Regions from separate parts of the Kitasatospora sp. NPDC023120 genome, predicted to be linked through region 1. Evidence: riboswitches for the same ligand, from Rfam matches in the RefSeq annotation. Region 1 holds a riboswitch; each other region holds the start of a gene.

Region 1 (2,189 bases):
GCGGACGAAGGGGGCCGGCAGGGCCGCCCCCCTTCACGCGTCGCGGCGGGAGCGGCTCAGCCGAGGTGCAGCACCTGGCCGGGCAGGATCAGGTTCGGGTCGCCGCCGACGGTGCCGTGGTTCTGCTCGTACAGCGCGTGCCAGCCGCCGGACACGCCCTGGGCGGCGGCGATGGTCGACAGGGTGTCACCGGCGCGGACGGTGTAGTCGTGGCCGGACGCCTGAGCGGCCTGCGGCGCGTACTGCTGCTGCGCCTGCGGGGCGTAGTGCTGCTGGGCGGCGGCGTGGCCGGCGTACTGCTGGTAGACGCCCTGGTGGCTGGTCCAGTACCAGGCGCCGTTGTTCTGGTACCAGTACACCTTCGCGTCCGCGTCCCAGCCGGCCTTGCCGGAGAAGCCCGGGGTCTGCGGCTGCGCCTGCTGCTGCGGGGCGGCCTGCTGCACCGGCTTCGGCGCGGGCTTCTGCGCGGTCGGCTGCTGCACCGGCTTGGGGGCCGGCTTCTGCGCCTGCTGCTTGGGGGCGGACTGCGGCTTGGAGTCCGAGGTGTCGACGGACGCCGGGGCGCCGCCCTTGGTCAGACCGGCCTTGACGGAGCAGACGGGCCAGGCGCCCGGGCCCTGCGAGGCGAGCACCTTCTCGGCGACCGAGATCTGCTGCGCCTTGCTGGCCTGGTTGGCCTGCGGCGCGTAGGAGGTGCCGCCGTACGCCTTCCACGTGCTGGAGGTGAACTGCAGGCCACCGTAGTAGCCGTTGCCGGTGTTGATGCTCCAGTTGCCGCCGCTCTCGCACTGGGCGACGGCGTCCCAGGTGGAGACCGGGGCGGCGGAGGCGCCGGTGGCGGTGAGGAGCGGCATCGCGAGTCCGACGCCGGCCACACCGGCGACGGCGATGGCCTTCTCGGCCTGGGTGCGACGACGGTGGCGGCCAGTTCCAACGAACAGCATGAAGAGGTCCCTCTCCGCACGCCTGCGAGGTGAGCTGTCGGGTTCGGACCGGGAGGTGGCCCGGCCGCCGTACGCGGAAACGATTCCGCTCGGGCGGCTTCACCCCAAGCCGTGGGGACGGCAACAAACCTGGTTCCCCCGCCCCTGCCCAGGGTTCTGGTCGGTTTCCCGTGACGCGGCGGGCAGGATTCGGCGTTCCGCACACGGGGTCCGCAGCTGCGAACTCCAGGGAGAGTAGACAGATCCTCAGACCAATCACAAGCTCATATCACCGATATCACACAGAAATTACGGCGTGTGTCCGATCGCCTACCAACGGCGCCGCTATGTCCGGATTGATGGATGTTCACACCGTCATAGGAGGCTGCCGGGCGACGTTTCGTCAGCGCGCCATCCGGCCCGCCGTCAGCTCGTGTCAGTTCGTCAGGGGCGCGGAAGGGGAGTGCGGAGGCGTATGCGGGGAGCGGCTCTCCGGACTGAATTCAACCGGGAGTTCCCGCAGGCCACGCATGATCAGACCACCTCGCCAGCGAAGATTCTCCGGGCTTTCCGCGAGCCGCAGATCGGGCAGTCGGGAAAGCAGTGTGGCCAGCGCGGCACGCCCTTCCAGGCGGGCCAGCGGAGCACCGATGCAGTAGTGGATGCCGTGGCCGAAACCCAGGTGCGGATTGTCCGTCCGGGCCAGGTCCAGGGTGTTCTCGTCCGCGAACCGGTCCGGATCGCGGTCCGCGGCGGCCAGCACCACCAGCACCGGATCGCCGACCGGGATCTCCACCCCGCCGATGGTCAGCGGCTGCGTCGCGAACCGCCAGGTCGCCAGCTCCACCGGCCCGTCGTAGCGCAGGAGTTCCTCGATCCCCGTCTCCAGCAGCGCGCTCTCCCCGCGCGCCACCGACTCCTGCAGCAGCCGGCGCTGCTCCGGATTGCGCAGCAGCGCGTACGTCCCGTTGCCGATCAGGTTCACGGTCGTCTCGAAGCCGGCGAAGAGGAGGATGAAGGCCATCGCCGCGGCCTCGTTCTCGGTCAGGTGCTCACCGTGGTCGCTCGCCCGGATCAGGCCCGAGATCAGGTCGTCCCCGAGATCCGCGCGCTTGCGGTGGATCAGCTCCAGCAGGTACGCCCGCATCCGCTTCACCGCCCGCCCCACACCGCCGCGTTGGCCGCCTCCGTGCCGGATCATCATCCCGGCCCAGTCGCGGAAGTCGTCCTGGTCCTCGGCCGGCACGCCCAGCATGTCGCAGATCG
Region 2 (2,189 bases), on a different contig from region 1:
GAAGTCCGGGGCCCAGTTGGCGATGGTCTGCTCGCGCACGCCCGAGCTCGGGTTGGCGGCCTCGACGTACTTGCCGCCGCCGACGTAGATCGCGACGTGGTAGACGCCCGAGTCCTTGCCGTTGTTGGACCAGAACAGCAGGTCGCCCGGCTGCAGGCTGTCCAGCGAGACGTGGGTGCTGGCGGCGGCCTGGTCGGCGGCGACGCGCGGGACGGAGATGCCCGCGGCGCGCAGCGCGGCCTGGGTCAGGCCGGAGCAGTCCCAGCCGCCGTTGCCGGTGCCGCCGTAGACGTACGCCTGGCCGACCTTGGACTCGGCGAAGGCGACCGCGGCGGCCATGCTGCCGGTGGCGGCCTGGGCGGGGGCCTGGGCCTGCGCCGGGGCGGCCGGCTTGGCGGCGGGGGTCTGGGCGACCGGCTGGGCGTTCACGGAACCACCGTTCGCGGACTGACCGGACTTCTGCGAGCGGTTGAACCAGGTGAAGTCCGAGCCGGACTTGTCCGCGGAGCCCGACTGCTGGGCCTGGCCGCTGTCGCCGAAGGACAGGTGCTGGCCCGGGTAGATGCTGTCCGGACCCTCGGTCAGGGTGCTGCGGTTGAGCTCGTACAGCCGCTGCCAGCCGCCCTGGACGTTGTGCTTGTCGGCGATCGAGGACAGCCAGTCGCCCTCGACGACGGTGTAGTCGTCGCCCTGGGCCCACTGGTGGCTCTTCTGGGCCCAAGAGCCGGTGGCGTCCTGCGCGGCGTCCTGGGCGGGCGCGGCGGGCTTGGCCGGCTTCGCAGCCGGGGCCGGGGCCTGGGCCGGCGCGGCGGGCTTGGCGGCCGGGGCGGCGGGCGCGGCCGGCTTGGCGGCGGCCGAGGTGTCGACGGCCGCCGGGGCGCCGCCCTTGGTCAGGCCGGCCTGGACCGAGCACACCGGCCAGGCGCCGGGGCCCTGCGAGGCGAGCACCTTCTCGGCGACGGCGATCTGCTGGTCCTTGGTGGCCAGGTCGGCGCGCGAGGCGTAGGCGGTGCCGCCGAAGGCGGACCAGGTGCTCTGGGTGAACTGGAGGCCGCCGTAGAAGCCGTTGCCGGTGTTGATGCTCCAGTTGCCGCTGCTCTCGCACTGGGCGACCTTGTCCCAGGTCGCGACGGAGGCGGCGGAGGCGGTGCCGGTGACGAGGCACGGAACGGTGAGGCCGACGCCCGCGACGCCGATGGCGGCGATCACGCGACGGGTGCGGCTGGACAGGCGAGAGCCGTTGGTGGGCAGCATGAAGACGCGGTCCTCTCCCACGCCTGCGAGGTGAGCTGTCGGATTCGGGCTGGAGTTGCCCGGCCGCGCGTTGGCGCGGCTTCACCCCTAGCCCTGGACCGTTCCGGAGAGCGGTCCGGGGCGACTTACCTGTGGGTCCCCCGCTCCTGCCGTGGTGCGTTTTCGCGCTGCCAGGACATCCGACGGCAGGACTCGGCGTTGCGGATGAACTGGGTCCGTGTGGTCACGAACGGGGAGCACGTTAAGCAGACTTAAGTTCAAACTGCAAACAGCTGTGACGCTCATCACGGTTTAGTGAGAACTGCCAAACTGGCTGGCAATCATGATCGTAAATGATCGTTTTTCGGCAATTCTGTTGCGGATGCCCACAACTGTCATTGCCTCAGGAGCGCTGTGACGGTGTGTCGAAGCGTAAAGCGGCGCAGCCGTCGAAGCGGGGGAGTGGGGGTAATTCGAGCGCCGGGAAGTGCGCTCGCCATTTCCTGGCAAAATGCGTCAGAACGGACATTACGTTTCATTGCCCGCTTAACTCTCGTACGGCGCAAGCCCGTACGGTGCCGGTTCCTACGGTGCATGCCCGTGCGGCGCGGGCGGGCAAAGCGAAGGGCCCGGAACGAAAGCCGTTCCGGGCCCTGTGTGCGCGCCGACGGGCGCGGTGTCCAGCTTGGTTTCCGACTACTGCCCGGCGGGCCCCTCGGAGGCCGCGTGGGCGCCCCGGGCGCCCTCCACGCCACCCTCGACCTCGGCGGCGGCCGCAGCCTCCGCCTCGGCCCGTGCCAGGTCCTCCGGGGACGGCGCGGGCAGCGCGGCGAGGTAGGTGGAGGCGATCAGCTGGCCGACGGTCGGGTACGCGCCCAGCGGCGCCGCCGACGGGCAGCCGGTCTCCTCGGCGGCCGCGGCGAGCAGCTCGGAGTCGGCCTCCGGCCCGATCACCA
Region 3 (2,189 bases), on a different contig from region 1:
CCAGCGGGGAGAAGCCGGCGACGATCTGCAGCTGCACCACCAGCAGGAAGAACACGCCGCTGAACGCCGCGTAGACGCAGAGGGTGACCAGGTTCACGGCGGTGAACAGCCGGGAGGAGAACAGTCCGAGCGGCAGCATCGGCTCGGGGGCGCGGCGCTCGACGGCGATGAAGGCGGCACCGAGGGCCAGTCCGAGCACGGCGGTGAGCCACACGGCGGGGGACAGGCCCTCGCCGGCGGCGGTCAGGGCGTAGGTGATCGCGCCGAGGGCGAGCGCGGCGAGCACCGAGCCGAGCACGTCGAAGCGGCCGGAGGCGCTCTCGTCCCGGCTCTCCGGCACGGAGCGGGTGGCGACCAGGATCACGGCGGCGGCGAGCGGCAGGTTCAGCAGGAAGATCCAGCGCCAGCCGGGGCCGTCCACCAGCCAGCCGCCGAGGAAGGGGCCGACCGCGGCCGACACCCCGCCGAGGCCGGACCACAGGCCGACCGCCGCCGAGCGGTCGTCAGGGTGGAAGACGGCCTGGAGCATGGCGAGCGAGCCGGGGGTGAGGAGCGCCCCGCCGATGCCCTGGACGGCGCGGGCGACGATCAGTACCTGGATGTTCGGCGCGGCGGCGCAGGCGGCGGAGGCGGCGGCGAACCAGACCACGCCGATCAGGAAGACCCGGCGCCTTCCGTACCGGTCGCCGAGGGCGCCGCCGAGCAGGATCAGGCCCGCCAGGGTGAGCAGATAGGCGTTCAGCGTCCATTGCAGGGACGCCAGGGAGGCGCCGAGGTCGGCGCCCATCCTGGGCAGCGCGACGTTCACCACGGTGCCGTCGAGCATCGCCATGCTGGAGCCGAGCACCGTTGCCAGGAGTACCCAGCGGCCCTGCGCGGTGCCCAGGCGCAGGGTGCCGGCTTCGGAGGTGGCCACGGCCCGATCCTGCGCCCCGTGGGGCGCACGTGACAAGGGTCACCGGCGGGTGTGTCGGTGGTGCGCGGTGCGTGAGCGGACGGCTGCGCAGCGGCGTCGAGTTCGGCGCAGGGTCGTGGATCAGTGGCGCGGGGTGAATGGATTGTGTACGCACCGTGCAGCGGATCATCCGGAGGGTGACCGGCTCCCGGGGGATGGTTGCGGGTTCAAGAGATCGACATTGCTTCACCCGAACGGATGGGTTTTAGTTCAGCGACCGCCCGGCCAGTCCGGACGGATCCACCGGGTGGAACGCCGAGTCCTGCCGCTTCCCGGTGGCTCGATCTGAACTCTGTACGGCAGGAGCGGGGGACCCACAGGTAAGTCGCCGGACCGGAGTTCGCGCCTCAGGGCGCGGGCGTCCAGGGCCGGCTTGGGGTGAAGCCGCGCATGCGGCCGGGCAACTCCAGCCCGAACCCGACAGCTCACCTCGCAGGCGTCGGAGAGGAATCTTCCATGCCTGCTCAGGCTCGTCGTATCGCCCTGCCCCGCGCCGCCCGCATCGGCATCGCCACCGCCGTCACCGGCGTCTCCTTCGTCCTGCCGCTCGTCACCGCGATGAGCGCCCAGGCCCACACCGCCCCGGCCGCCGCCGCTCCGGCCGCCGCCACCGTCGCCGACGCCAAGCCCGCCGCCGAGGCCGCCCCGGCCGCCGCGCACGAGAGCTACCGCGTCGTCAGCGGCGACACCCTGTCCAAGATCGCCGACGCCAAGCACGTCGAGGGCGGCTGGCACGCGCTGTACGAGCAGAACCGCTCGGTCGTCGGTGCCAACCCGAACCTGATCTTCCCGGGTCAGCAGCTCGCGCTCGCCGGCCACGCCGCCGCTCCGGCCGCGGACGCCGCCCCGGCCAAGCCCGCCGCTCCGGCCCCCGCCAAGCCGCAGGCCCAGGTGCAGGTCAAGACCGAGGCCGCCAAGCCCGCCGCTCCGGTGCAGACCCAGGTTCAGACCGCCGCTCCGGCCCAGGCCGTGACCGCCGCTCCGGTCGCCTCGACCTCCGGCTACGTCGCGCCGCTGGCCAACCCGAAGCTGGGCACCGCCTACGGCGTGGCCGGCTCGATGTGGGCCTCCGGCCACCACACCGGCCAGGACTTCGTCGCCTCCACCGGCACCCCGCTGCGCGCCGTCGCCAACGGTGTCGTGGTCAAGGCCGGCAACGGCGGCGCCTACGGCAACGAGGTCGAGATCAAGCTCGCCGACGGCCACTACGCCGAGTACGCGCACCTCTCCGTGA
Region 4 (2,189 bases), on a different contig from region 1:
GGTCCGGCTGTCGAGCATCCCGGGGAGCAGGACGACGGGCGTGCCGTCGCCCTGCCGGGTGTCGTCGAAGGCGATCCGCCCGCCGGGGACGGTCAGGTACTGGGTGTCCGGGGTGCTGGTGGCGTTCATGGTGGGCCTCCTCGGTCCGCTGCCGCGGGCCATCTCCGTGCTGCTGATAGCCATAAAGCTAAGGCTAATAGCCTTAGCCGTCAAGCGTTCGCCCGAAGAGAGGGGGGCGGAGGGGCCTCAGACTCCCTCGACCTTGAACGGGTCGTGCTCGCTGAGCAGCTTCTCCAGTCGCGCCTGGTCGACCCGGCTGACGATCTCGTTCGACTCCTGCCGGTCCCGGATCACCTTCGCCAGGGTGAACGCGGAGGTGACGGTGTAGAGGAGGCCGACCCCGAGGAACGCCCGGACCCATCCCCCGACCGGCAGGTAGGCGATCCCGGCGGCGAGGGAGACGCCCGACAGGGCGAAGGAGAGGATGGCCTGGATGTAGTAGGCGGACGTGGTGCGGTTCTGCATCGGTGCGGTCATGGCGTCAGGATGCGATGCCCGGTCGGGACGCACATGAGTAGGAGTACTCAGATGGGGTGCTCGGATCGGGGTGCGAGCCGGTACTCGGATCGGGCGCCCGGATGAGGGGTCGTTCGTTGACGTCCGATCACCCGCTCCACAGCGGCCCCGGACGGATGGCTTGGAATCAGAGCGTCCTGGGATTAACGTTTGATAACGCAGCGCGGTCGTCAACGCCGTACCCAGACGGCACCGTGCGCCGTCGCCTAATCCCACCGACCGGCCTCCGGGCAGGTCAGGGAGCCGGGGAACCACGTTCCTTGGGGTGAATCGGCGGGGCTCCGGCCCGGCCGTAGGAGACCTTCCTGCTCCGAACCCGTCAGCTAACCCGGTAGGCGCGAAGGAAGGAAAGGAGCGCGCCTCCGTGGCGTCGACGCACACTCCGGCACACCCGGCCGGCCCCGCGGCCGGTACCCAGCTGCTCGACCACCCCGGTGCGGACGGCCCCGAAGCCCTGGGACCCGATGTCCTCGGCCCCGAGGCCGAGACCAACCGCCACCGGATGCCGCGTCAGACGCGCGGAGCCTCCCCGCTGCTCGGCGTCACCGCCGTCGCCGCCACCCTGGGTGCCACCGGCTTCACCTCGGCCACCCCGGCCGCCGCGCCCGCCATCGAGGCCCCGGACGAGACCCCGGTCGCCCTCTCCGCCGACCCCGGCCTCGCGCTCGCCGCCCGCATCCAGCAGCAGGCCGACAGCCAGCGCACCGCCGCCGAGGAGAGCGCCCGCGTGCAGGCCGCGCAGGAGGCCGAAGCCAAGGCCGCCGCCAAGGAGGCGGAGGCCAAGCGTGCCACCGCGGAGGCCGAGGCCAAGCGCGCCACCGCCCTCACCCTCCCGGTGACGGACTACCGGCTCTCCGCCCACTACGGCCAGAGCGCCCGCTATTGGGCCAACCTGCACACCGGCCTGGACTTCGCCGCCGACACCGGCACCCCGGTGCTGGCGCTCGGCCAGGGCACCATCACCTCGGCCGGCTGGTCCGGCTCGTACGGCTACCGGATCGTCGAGACCCTGCCCGACGGCACCGAGATCTGGTACTGCCACCTCTCCTCGATCATCAAGGGCTCCGGCAAGGTGACCGCCGGCCAGCAGATCGGCAAGGTGGGCGCGACCGGCAACGTCACCGGCCCGCACCTGCACCTGGAAGTCCGCCCCGGCGGCGGCGCCCCGGTCGACCCGGAGCCCTGGCTCCAGCAGCGCGGCCTCAACCCGTAACGCCCTGCCCGTAACGGCCTGCCCGTAACGCCCTGCCCGTAACGGCCTGCCCGTGGCGGGCACCCCGAACGAACACCCGAAAGCCCCCGGCCGCACGTGGCCGGGGGCTTTTCGCGGTGCGGCGTCTCAGTCCTCCGCGGGCAGCTGCGCCAGGTACGCGTCGATCTCCTCCTGGCCCGGCTCCGGTGCCAGCTCCGGGAACTCCTCCACCAGCAGCCGCGGCAGCCCCGGGACCGTCCACGTCCCGAACAGGTCGAGTGCCGCGTCGGCCGCCGCCTTCTCGAACTGCCCGAAGTCCCCCGCCAGTTCGTCCGGCATCGGGCGCCCGAGCGCGGTCAGCTCGGCCAGGTTGCGGTAGCTGCGCCGCATCAGGCCCTGCTCCAGCAGCCGGCGCGCGCCG

Evidence for each region. Region 1 has a riboswitch for cyclic di-AMP ahead of ACZ3TI_RS33485 (LysM peptidoglycan-binding domain-containing protein). Riboswitches for the same ligand answer to the same signal wherever they lie in the genome.
Region 2: linked by a shared signal. The riboswitch ahead of ACZ3TI_RS02720 (transglycosylase family protein) and the one ahead of ACZ3TI_RS33485 (LysM peptidoglycan-binding domain-containing protein) in region 1 are both predicted to bind cyclic di-AMP.
Region 3: linked by a shared signal. The riboswitch ahead of ACZ3TI_RS28995 (M23 family metallopeptidase) and the one ahead of ACZ3TI_RS33485 (LysM peptidoglycan-binding domain-containing protein) in region 1 are both predicted to bind cyclic di-AMP.
Region 4: linked by a shared signal. The riboswitch ahead of ACZ3TI_RS26130 (M23 family metallopeptidase) and the one ahead of ACZ3TI_RS33485 (LysM peptidoglycan-binding domain-containing protein) in region 1 are both predicted to bind cyclic di-AMP.

The regions. Positions count from the first base shown of each region.
Region 1 covers NZ_JBVHHY010000029.1:110,639-112,827, reverse strand. Annotated here, with positions in the region: gene ACZ3TI_RS33485 (LysM peptidoglycan-binding domain-containing protein) at 57-944, opposite strand; cyclic di-AMP (ydaO/yuaA leader) riboswitch at 950-1,116, opposite strand; gene ACZ3TI_RS33480 (cytochrome P450 family protein) at 1,360-2,189, opposite strand, start outside.
Region 2 covers NZ_JBVHHY010000002.1:15,866-18,054, reverse strand. Annotated here, with positions in the region: gene ACZ3TI_RS02720 (transglycosylase family protein) at 1-1,254, opposite strand, end outside; cyclic di-AMP (ydaO/yuaA leader) riboswitch at 1,262-1,431, opposite strand; gene ACZ3TI_RS02715 (sirohydrochlorin chelatase family protein) at 1,930-2,189, opposite strand, start outside.
Region 3 covers NZ_JBVHHY010000022.1:35,486-37,674, forward strand. Annotated here, with positions in the region: gene ACZ3TI_RS28990 (DHA2 family efflux MFS transporter permease subunit) at 1-916, opposite strand, end outside; cyclic di-AMP (ydaO/yuaA leader) riboswitch at 1,223-1,409, shown strand; gene ACZ3TI_RS28995 (M23 family metallopeptidase) at 1,412-2,189, shown strand, end outside.
Region 4 covers NZ_JBVHHY010000018.1:173,158-175,346, forward strand. Annotated here, with positions in the region: gene ACZ3TI_RS26120 (alpha/beta fold hydrolase) at 1-129, opposite strand, end outside; gene ACZ3TI_RS26125 (YiaA/YiaB family inner membrane protein) at 247-537, opposite strand; cyclic di-AMP (ydaO/yuaA leader) riboswitch at 770-928, shown strand; gene ACZ3TI_RS26130 (M23 family metallopeptidase) at 941-1,789, shown strand; gene ACZ3TI_RS26135 (hypothetical protein) at 1,916-2,189, opposite strand, start outside.